2 regions of the Flintibacter sp. genome follow, and region 2 is predicted to be linked to the other one. Evidence: predicted binding sites of a transcription regulator. Region 2 holds the regulator's gene; the other holds the start of a gene.
What was found. Region 2 encodes HrcA, which represses chaperone genes, less so after heat shock. Its sites were predicted from a motif close to TGTTAGCACTCNNNNNNNNNGAGTGCTAACA; they were not measured.
Positions count from the first base shown of each region.

Region 1: a site for HrcA is predicted at 2,493-2,523, ahead of ACLTXB_RS08885 (Hsp20/alpha crystallin family protein). Genes of this name have one in related genera too.

Region 1 covers NZ_JBKVXZ010000020.1:6,552-11,427, forward strand. Annotated here, with positions in the region: gene ACLTXB_RS08870 (helix-turn-helix domain-containing protein) at 1-1,068, shown strand, start outside; gene ACLTXB_RS08875 (IreB family regulatory phosphoprotein) at 1,166-1,417, shown strand; gene ACLTXB_RS08880 (DUF523 domain-containing protein) at 1,464-1,898, shown strand; gene ACLTXB_RS08885 (Hsp20/alpha crystallin family protein) at 1,962-2,402, opposite strand; gene ACLTXB_RS08890 (sigma-54 interaction domain-containing protein) at 2,726-4,141, shown strand; gene ACLTXB_RS08895 (amidohydrolase) at 4,438-4,876, shown strand, end outside.
Region 2 covers NZ_JBKVXZ010000021.1:329-5,204, forward strand. Annotated here, with positions in the region: partial or broken gene ACLTXB_RS09060 (Hsp70 family protein) at 1-213, opposite strand, end outside; gene grpE (nucleotide exchange factor GrpE) at 410-994, opposite strand; gene hrcA (heat-inducible transcriptional repressor HrcA) at 1,010-2,071, opposite strand; gene aroQ (type II 3-dehydroquinate dehydratase) at 2,240-2,671, opposite strand; gene ACLTXB_RS09080 (shikimate kinase) at 2,668-3,891, opposite strand; gene pheA (prephenate dehydratase) at 3,891-4,876, opposite strand, start outside.

The sequences.
Region 1 (4,876 bases), on a different contig from region 2:
AGCGGTAGCTACCCTGACGTGACTACCCTGGTGGCTTTGGCACGTGTTCTGGGCGTGACAGTGGATGAACTGCTGGACCCTAAGGCTCCGGTGCGGACCCTGGAGAAGAGCGACTGGCAGAACCTGCTGTCCTTTGCCTTTGCCATTGGAGGAGGATTGCTGTTTTACCTGCTGGCCCAGTTTGTGCCGCTTCCCCTGTGCTGGGCATTGTATCTGGGCTGCCTGGCCTACGGAATCTATCTCCAGGCTCACTACACCTACCATACTCATTGGTTTCAACTGGGGGTGTGGGTGATGGTGTTTTTTGTAAGCTGGTCGGTGGTGGGTCAGCTGCTGATCGGGTCAGCGGCTTTGTTTAGCCTTTCTTCCAGCGGAATGTTTCTGACCGATCAAATCAGTAGGTTGCTTCAAGGAAATGTGAATGGACGTTTGGTGGCGGCACTGCTGATGTGGGGGCTGATCTGGCTTATTTTAACCGCGGTGCTGAGTTGGGTGACCATGGCTTTGGCCAGATGGCTGGCCAGAGAGCCTGGCGTGGACAATTCAGCTCTGATCTTCTCGTGGAAAGACTTGTTTCGCCTGCGCCTGAGTCTGAGCCGAGCTTCTTTCCGTTGGACAAAGGCGATCCCTGTTCTTGCACCGCTGGTTCTTATGGGGTATTGGTGCCTGTTCTGGCGGGACGATTTGCCTGGTTGGCTCTATGTCTCACAGAAAGAGCTCTACCTTCCGGTTTGGGCGGGGATTAGTCTGCTGACTATGCTGCCGCTACTGAAAAAAGGACGGCGGGGGATGCTCCTTCCCGCTTTGGCGCTGGCCTTGGTGGATCTAACATTTCCAAGACTCTTAGTATATGAAAGAGGCTATCGCACCATCAAAGAGACGGTGATCGTGATGGGAAACTGGACATCTCCCAATGTACATTCCTTTGGCCAGGCCAATGAGGAGATGATCGTGACCGCCATTGTGTTAGCGCTGCTCTATCTGATCTGCTGCTTTATTGCCATAAAACGTGTGCCGAAGGAGGAGAAAAAAGAGGAGACAGAGCCGGAGGAGAGTGGCACTTTCTAAAAAATTATTAAATTTTTACCTGCTGCCCTTTACACAACGGGGTTTTTGGAGTAAACTAAGCACATCTTTTCCATGCTTAGTTTAGGAGGTGTTTTCGATGGACGAGATGGATTTCACCCGAAAATTCCGTCTGGGCGACCAGCGCGATCTGGAGATCAAGGCGATCCTGGCTACGGTGTATCAGGCGCTGCAGGAAAAGGGATATAACCCGGTAAACCAGATTGTGGGCTACATTCTCTCCGAGGACCCCACCTACATCACAAACCATAACAATGCCCGGGCACTGATCCGGAAGATAGACCGGGATGAGCTCCTCCAGACCCTGGTCAAGTATTATCTCACTCACTAAGCCTTGAAAGCCCGCTGAAAAGCGGGCTTTTTTGTAAGGAGACGCCATGAAAATTTTAGTCAGTGCCTGTCTGTTGGGGTGTCCCTGCCGATATGACGGGCAAGGGAAAAAGCATCCGGAGGTGGAGGCACTGCGGACGCGGGGACATGAATTGATCCCCGTATGCCCGGAGGTGCAGGGTGGCCTGCCAACCCCGCGTCCTCCCGCCGAACGGCAACGTGACGGCCGGGTCGTAAACCGGGAGGGCACGGATGTGACCGAATCATACCAGGCAGGAGCAAAGCTGGCTTTAAAGACGGCTCTGGAACAGGGGTGTGAGCTGGCGGTTCTCAAAGAGCGCTCCCCCTCCTGCGGCAGCGGAGAGATCTACGACGGGACCTTTTCCCGGCGTTTGATACCGGGAGATGGAGTGACAGCCCAGCAGCTGCGTCAGGCGGGAATCAAGGTCCTGGGAGAATCTCAGGCAGAAACAATTCAATAAAAAAGCCCCAGATCTTCGGTCCGGGGCTTGCGGCGCGTCGGAAAACCGGCGCGCTGTTTTGTTTTACTGAATGGCGATGCGGTTCTGATGCTCAATTGCCTTTTGATCGGCCTTGGGCAGTGTCAGCTTCAGAATGCCGTCCTCATACTTGGCGTGGATATCCTCAGGCTGGATGTCGCCCACATAGAAGCTGCGGCTGCAGGAACCGCTGTAACGCTCCTGGCGGATATAGTGGCCCTCGTCGTCCTTCTGGTCCTTATCCAGGCCCTTGGCGGCGCTGATGGTCAGGTAGCCGTTCTCCAGTTCCACATTGACCTCATCCTTCTGGAAACCGGGCAGGTCAACAGCCACTTCATAGTGGTCGTTTACGTCCTTTACATCGGTTTTCATCAGGTTCTTAGCATGCTTACCATACAGGGGATTATGGGTTCCGAAGAACTCCTTTTCCAGAGAATCATCAAAGAAACGATCAAACAAACTTTCACCAAACAGGCTGGGCAACATAAGTCATTCCTCCATTCTTGCACTTTTGTGCCCACCAATTCGGGCCCTCATTGGGCCTTTCCCTTGGTACGAGTATGTTATAGCACCACAAATTAGCACTGTCAACACCAGAGTGCTAATTTAACGAAAAGTTCATTTATTATACGAAGAAAAGTCATAAATAAAGAAAAATGAATTAAATCAGCAATTTGTTGATGTAAAATGGAAGAAAATTTCCAGCCAAGCGGCAGGTAGTGAATTTCATGATTGCACCAGAGTGGGTTTTATTGTAAACTGTTACCAGAACGTATTTTACCAGCGTGGAAGTTCAGGAGGAAGCGGGCATGAATGAGTATCTGCGTCAGATCACCCGGCTGCTGAAAATCAACGGCGATTCCATGGAAGGCATGATGGTGGTAAAACGGGATGGGATTATTGAATATTACAAGGCCAGCAGTGCCCTGGAAAAACTGCCGGATGATTTCGGACGGCAGGTGCGTGGGAAACATTTGCTGGAAGTCTATCCGGACCTGAGTGAAGAAACCAGCACGGTGATTCGGACGCTGCGTACCGGGACCATCACGGTAGGGGAGAAGCAGGTGCTCACCTCGGGAAATTTCAAGCTCACCATGACCACAACAACCTATCCCATCATGGGAGAGGACGGATCGATTCAGGGTGCGGTGGATATTGCTCAGCTGCTGGATATTTCAGAGCGGGGAACCAGCCGCCCGGTGCAGTATGGCCAGTCTGCGCTGGATGATATCGTGACGCAGAATGCAGCTATGGAACAGCTCAAGCGCGTGGTAAAAGAAGTGGCAAAGAACGATTCTGCCACCCTGATCTATGGGGAGACCGGAACGGGAAAGGAACTGTTTGCCCAGGCTCTGCACCTTCTCAGCGCCCGGAAAGACAAACCTTTTATTGCCCAAAACTGCGCGGCAATCCCGGTCAATCTGCTGGAGAGTATGTTTTTCGGCACGGAACGGGGCGGCTTCACCGGTGCGGAATCCAAAAAAGGATTGTTTGAGCTGGCCGATGGCGGAACGCTGTTTCTGGATGAGATCAACTCCATGGATACCGCCATGCAGGCCAAGCTGCTGAAGGTACTGGAAGAACAAAAGGTGCGGCGGATCGGCGGCAAGGAGGATATTCATTTCCATGTGCGGATCGTATGTGCTTCCAATGAGGTTCCCGAGCGTCTGATTGAGGAAGGGCGGCTGCGCTCTGACTTTTATTACCGGGTGGGCGTGGTCCGGCTGTGGCTGCCTCCCCTGCGGGAGCGGCAGGAAGATATCCTTCTGCTTACCCAGCACTACATAGATCAGTTCAATAAGAAGATGGGACGGCACATCCGGGGGCTGAGCCAGATGACGCAGGATCTGTTTTTACGCTGGTCCTGGCCCGGGAACATCCGGGAGCTGAAAAATACCATTGAAGGGGCATTCAATATCGAGACCAGCGATTTGATCACCCTGGACTCGGTACAAAATCTTCTTGCCAAGATGGAGCAGGATCACAGGCCGGTGCCGGAAGAGGTTCCGGTGCGCAGCCGGGTGGAGGAGCCTGGATCGCTGAGCCAGATCCGGGAACAGCTGAGCCGGGGCAAGGTGGACCTGGGACAGCTGCTGTCCCAGTATGAGGCGGCTATCATCTCGGAGGCGCTGCGGCAGACTAACCGTCTGAACGCCGCGGCAGACAAGCTGTCCATCTCGCCCCAGAAGCTGCAGTACCGTATGGAAAAGCTGAAACTGAAGTAAATCAAAAAAACGAGATTTCATAAAAACTTTTTGATAAAATATCAAAAAATTTTTATCACGAATAAAAGCGGACATGATGGATAGACAGAGTGAAAAAGGTTTTTGGCTGTATGAAATAAAAAATTGTTGAAATAGACAAAAAGGCTCTATTATGCCTTGACAGAGAGGAATGTCTGATATTACACTTTGGAAAAGCAAGGACGCTGCCGTCTTTTTTCAGCGGCTGTGTCCTTGCTTGCTTTTTTGGCACATATTTTGCTGTTATGTTTATTATAACAGAAAGGGGGCTGTGCGCTATGCACGCAAATGGGAATTTCGCCTATATCAATGGAAAGATCTATACCTGTGACGACGAGAACCGTTATGCCCAGGCTATGACGGTCCAGGATGGTGTGATCACCTGGGTCGGAGCGCAGGAAGATCTGCCCGCCGGAGATTGGACCGTTGTGGATCTGGGTGGGAAACGTGTGATTCCCGGCTTTGTGGATGCACACATGCATCCGGTGATGCTGGCTGATTTCAGCAAGAAGATCTCCAGCCTGCCCCCCAAGGTACATTCCATTGAGGAACTTAAGGAAGAGATCCGCAAGGTGCGGGAGAGCCAGGAACCGGACAAGTGGATTGAAGGCTGGGGCTATGACGAGGGCAAGCTGGCCGAGGGCCGCTCTCCCATCCGCTGGGATCTGGATGAGGGGTGCAGCGATGCTCCCGTGTCTATCATCCGCACCTGCGGCC
Region 2 (4,876 bases):
ACGCTTGATGGAAATAACGGTGCGGTCGGGGTTGGTGATCGCCTGGCGCTTGGCCACCTGGCCTACCATACGCTCGCCGTCCTTGGAAAAAGCCACCACAGAGGGGGTGGTACGGTTGCCTTCGGCGTTGGGGATGACGACGGCGTCGCCGCCCTCCATAACCGCCACGCAGCTGTTAGTCGTACCTAAGTCAATACCAATGATCTTGGACATAATGTGTTTCCTCCTAATATATGAAAAGATTGTTGTTTACAAAATTAATTTGGTTTTATATTGTCACGCTGCGGATTGGACGCACGGCCGGGTCGCTTTCGCTCCGTCTCGGGCTGGTCTGCGGACCGCTGTGCGGTCCTCCGCTCGCCCTCGCTCCGGTCCATCCGCGCTGCTCCGCACGCCTCCGCGCTTCGTATCAGTTAGCCACCTTAACCATGGCAAACCGGATGACCTTGTCGCCCAGCTGGAAGCCGGCCTGGAACACGTCGCAGACGGTGTTCTCGCCGAAGTTCTCATCCTCCACATGCATCACGGCATTGTGCAGGTTGGGATCAAAGGTCTGGCCCAGAGCGGGGATCTCGGTGATGCCCAGCTTTTCCAGCACGGTCTTAAGCTGGGTCATGGTCATCTCCACGCCCTTCTTAAAGGCCTCGTCGGCGGTCTCCTGCTTGAGTGCCCGCTCCAGATTGTCGTACACCGGCAGGAAGGCCACAGCCGCATCCGCTTTGGCGTCGTTCCAGATGGAGTCCTTCTCCTTGGCGGTACGGCGGCGGTAGTTGTCGTATTCGGCGGCCAGGCGCAGGTATTTGTCCTCCTGCTGGGCCACCTGATCCTTCAGGGACTCCAGCTCAGTGAGGAGGGGATCGGCGCTCTCGCTCTGAGCCTCGCCCTGGGGCTGGGTCTGCTCGGCCTGGGGTTCGGTCTGAACCTCAGCCTGCTGCTCCACCGGCTCCTGCTGCTCCGGAGCGGTCTGCTCCGCCTTATTTTCTTTCTTGCTCATGAACTAATGTTCCTCCTATTCCTGGTCGTTCCCGTCGCCGGGGGGAAGTTCCCCCTTACCGAACATCCGGGTCAGGCTGTCGGCGAAATAGGACAGGCGGGCGGTCACCTTGGCGTAGTCCATCCGGGTGGGTCCTACCACCCCGATGACGCCCCGCATATTATCTCCAATGTCATAGCTGGCCATGACCACGCTGGTATCCTTCAGCGCCTCGCTGACGTTTTCCGGCCCGATGAGAATATTCATATTCTGGCCGTTCTCCATGGATACCGGCAGCTTGGACCCCTCCTGGTTTTCCGCCAGGTAGGTCATCAGAGGCTTGGCCTTGTTCAGACTGCGGTACTCAGGGTGTTCCAGCAGATGGGTGATCCCCGAAGTGTGAATGGTCTGGCGGCGCTGCTCCTGAAGCACCTCGATGGCGTACTGCACCACCATGGAGATCAGGTTGAATGCCCCGGGTGCGGAACGGGTCTCCATCTTGTCCAGAGTCTGTTCCATCTCCTCCACGGTCAGACCTACAAAGGAGCTGTTCAAAACGGTGGACAGCAGCTGCAGCTGGGTGTCGGAAAGCTCATCGGACAGGTGGATAAGCTTGTTGCGCACCACCGAGTTGTCGGTCATCACCACAGCGATAAAGGCGTTTTCCTCTACCATCAGCAGGTCGTACCGCTTTACCGTCACCCGCTGCTTGGGCTGGGCCATGGTAAAGACGGGGTAGTCGCTGATCTGGGAGAGCACCTTGCCCGCCCGGTCGATGACCCGGTCCAGCTCCTCCATTTTCAGGTTCAGCGCGTCGTTGATGCGCTGGGTCTCCTGCATGGTCAGCTGGTGCTCACCCATGAGCTCGTTGACGTAGAGCCGGTAGCCCATGGGGGACGGAATCCGTCCGGCCGAGGTGTGGGGCTGCTCCAGATAGCCCAGTTCGGTGAGGTCGGCCATCTCATTTCGTATGGTGGCGGTGGAGATGTCCAGTCCGGCCTGCTCTGCCACGGCCTTGGAACCTACCGGTTCCGCGGTGGAGATATAGATCTCAACAATGGCCCGCAGGATTCGCTTTTTTCGATTGGTCAGCTCCATACTCTCGCCTCCATTTCTCATTCTATGTTTTAGCACTCATTCTCCCTGAGTGCTAAAGATAATGTACCACCCACCTGCAAGATTGTCAATAGGTACTTTATGAATTTATTTTAAACAAAAAAAGCCCGGCATTTCTTTGCAGAAATGCCGGGATACTGCTAATTTGACTTACCGTTGTTTCCCAGTCAGATATTGAATGGCGACCCGGTACCCCTCAAAGCCCATGCCGATAAAGGACTTCTCACAGGCCATCCCCGCATAGGAGATGTGCCGGAATTCCTCCCGGGCATTTACATCGGACAGGTGGACCTCCACCGCAGGCAGACCCACCGCCTTCAGGGCGTCCAGAATGGCCACGCTGGTGTGGGTATAGGCGGCGGGGTTGATGACGATGCCGTCCATCTTCCCGTAGGCCCACTGGATCTTGTCCACAACGGCCCCCTCGTGGTTGGACTGGAACAGCTCCACCTGAGCGCCGCACTCGTCTGCCGCCTGGCGGATAAAGGCCTCCAGGGCAGCAAAGTCCTGCTTGCCATAGATATCGGGCTCCCGAATGCCCAGCATGTTCAGGTTTGGGCCGTTAATCACCAACAGCTTCATTCCATCACCCTCTTGATAATTTCGTCCACGGTGTCCTCCACCGTGCCGTTGTTGTCCACCGTCACCTGGGCCATGGCCTCATAGAGGGGAGCCCGGCGGCGGTAGAGCTCCTCCCGGGGCACGCTCTGGGAGACAGGCCGGCCATCGGTGGGCAGCTTGTCAAGGTCCCGCCGCAGCCAGACCACCACGGAATTTTCCTCCATTCTGTCCCGGTTCTCCGTCCGGGTAACGATGCCCCCTCCCGCGGAGATGACCTGGCCGGACTCCTTGGCAATCTGGGCCAAGGCCCGGTGCTCCCGAACCCGGAACCCCTCCTCCCCTTCGGTGGCAAAGATGTGTGGGATGGAGCAGCCCACCTCTTCTATGATCTTCTCGTCCACATCGGCCAGAGGGCGGCCCAGCTTTTCAGCCAGTGCCTTGCCCACCGTGGTCTTGCCGCAGCCGGGCATTCCGATAAGGAGGATGTTTTTCGTCTCCCGCTCCAGCTTGGCGGTAATGTCGGCCACCAGTTCGTCGGGCAGCTTTTTGCCCTGGAACCGCTCCGAGGCCGCTTTGGCCTGGGCCACCAGCATCCCCAGGCCGTTGCCCCAGATGAGCCCCCGGCGCTGAGCCTGGAGGAGCAGCTGGGTTTTCGAGGGGTTATAAATGAGGTCAAAGACACCCTCACACTGGGGGAACTGGTCCAAATCCACGGGGGAAACTCCGTTATTGGGGTACATACCCACGGGGGTGGCGTTGACGATGATCTGGGCGTCGGCGTGGCGGTCCAGATTCTGATAGTTATTCTCTCCGGAACGGGAGATGGTGATGATCTCCCGGGCTCCCAGCTCGGAGAGCACTGCCCGCACCGTGAGAGATGCCCCGCCGCTGCCCAGCACCAGGGCTTTCCGGCCCTCCACCTGGGCTCCGGCGGACTTTAACAGGTACAAAAACCCATCATAATCGGTGTTGTCTCCCAGCAAGGTACCGTCGGGGCGGCGGAGGATGGTGTTCACGCTGCCGATGCGCCGGGCGGCCGGGGTGAGTTCGGCACAGTACTCCATCACCGTCTTTTTATAGGGGATGGTGACGTTAAGGCCGTGAAACTCCCCCTTGCGCAGGAACTCCCCCACCTCCTCCGGCTCCAGAGGGATGAGCCGGTAGGGGTAGTTCCCCAGCAGGCTGTGGATTTTGGGGGAAAAGCTGTGGCCCAGCTTGCGGCCGATGAGCCCGCAGTCCATCAGCAGATCACCTCATTGTAAGTGCCCAGATAGCGGAAGTGCTCGCTCTCCTCCTCCAGGTCCCGGAAGATACGCTCCATCTCGGGGGCATACACGGAGCACTCCAGGTCGAAGTAGAACATGAACTCGAACTCCCGGTCAGGGAGAGGACGGCTCTCCAGCTTGCGCAGGTTGATGCCCAGGGCGTAGAACTTGGACAGTACATTGTAAAGGGCGCCAGGCTTGTGGGGCAGGGTCATCATCAGAGAGGTGCGGTCGGCCCCGGGGTAGATCTCGGGATTCTTGGAGATGCAGATGAAGCGGGTGTAGTTGTTGTCCTGGTCCTGGACGTTCTGCTCCAGGAGGTTGAGCCCATAGAGCTCGCCGCAGAAGCGGGAGGACAGGGCGGCCACGTCCCGGCGCTCCGACTGGGCCACCATCTGGGCGGCCAGGGCGGTATTCTCCACCACGGTGACCTTCACGCCCTTCAGGGTGGACAGATATCCGGCGCACTGGCTGATGGCCTGCTGGTGGGAGAAGATCTCCTTGATGTCCTCCTTTTTCACCCCGTGCTTGCACAGCAGGTTGTGGCTCACCTTCAGGCGGGCGGAGCGGACGATGGAGAAGTTGTGCTTGGTCATCAGGTCGTAGATGGCGTTGACGGAACCGGCGGTACTGTTCTCGATGGGCAGCACGCCGTACTGGCACATGCCGCTCTCCACCGCTTTGAATACGTGCTCAAAGGTATTGAAGTAGAGGACGGTAGGAGCCTTGAAGATGCTGTCGCAGGCGATCTGGGAGTAAGCACCCTCCACACCCTGGCAGGCCACGGTAGCCCGCTGGGGGAAGAGGTCGGGGGTGGTGTCCAGGGCCTTGCGGATGGTCTCATACACCTTGGAGGTCACACCGGAGCAGGCGTTCTGGTAGGAGCGTCCGGCGGCCAGGATGGTGCGGTACACCGACTGGGTGTAGTCGGCCAGCTCCTCCCCCGCCTGCTCGCCTACCT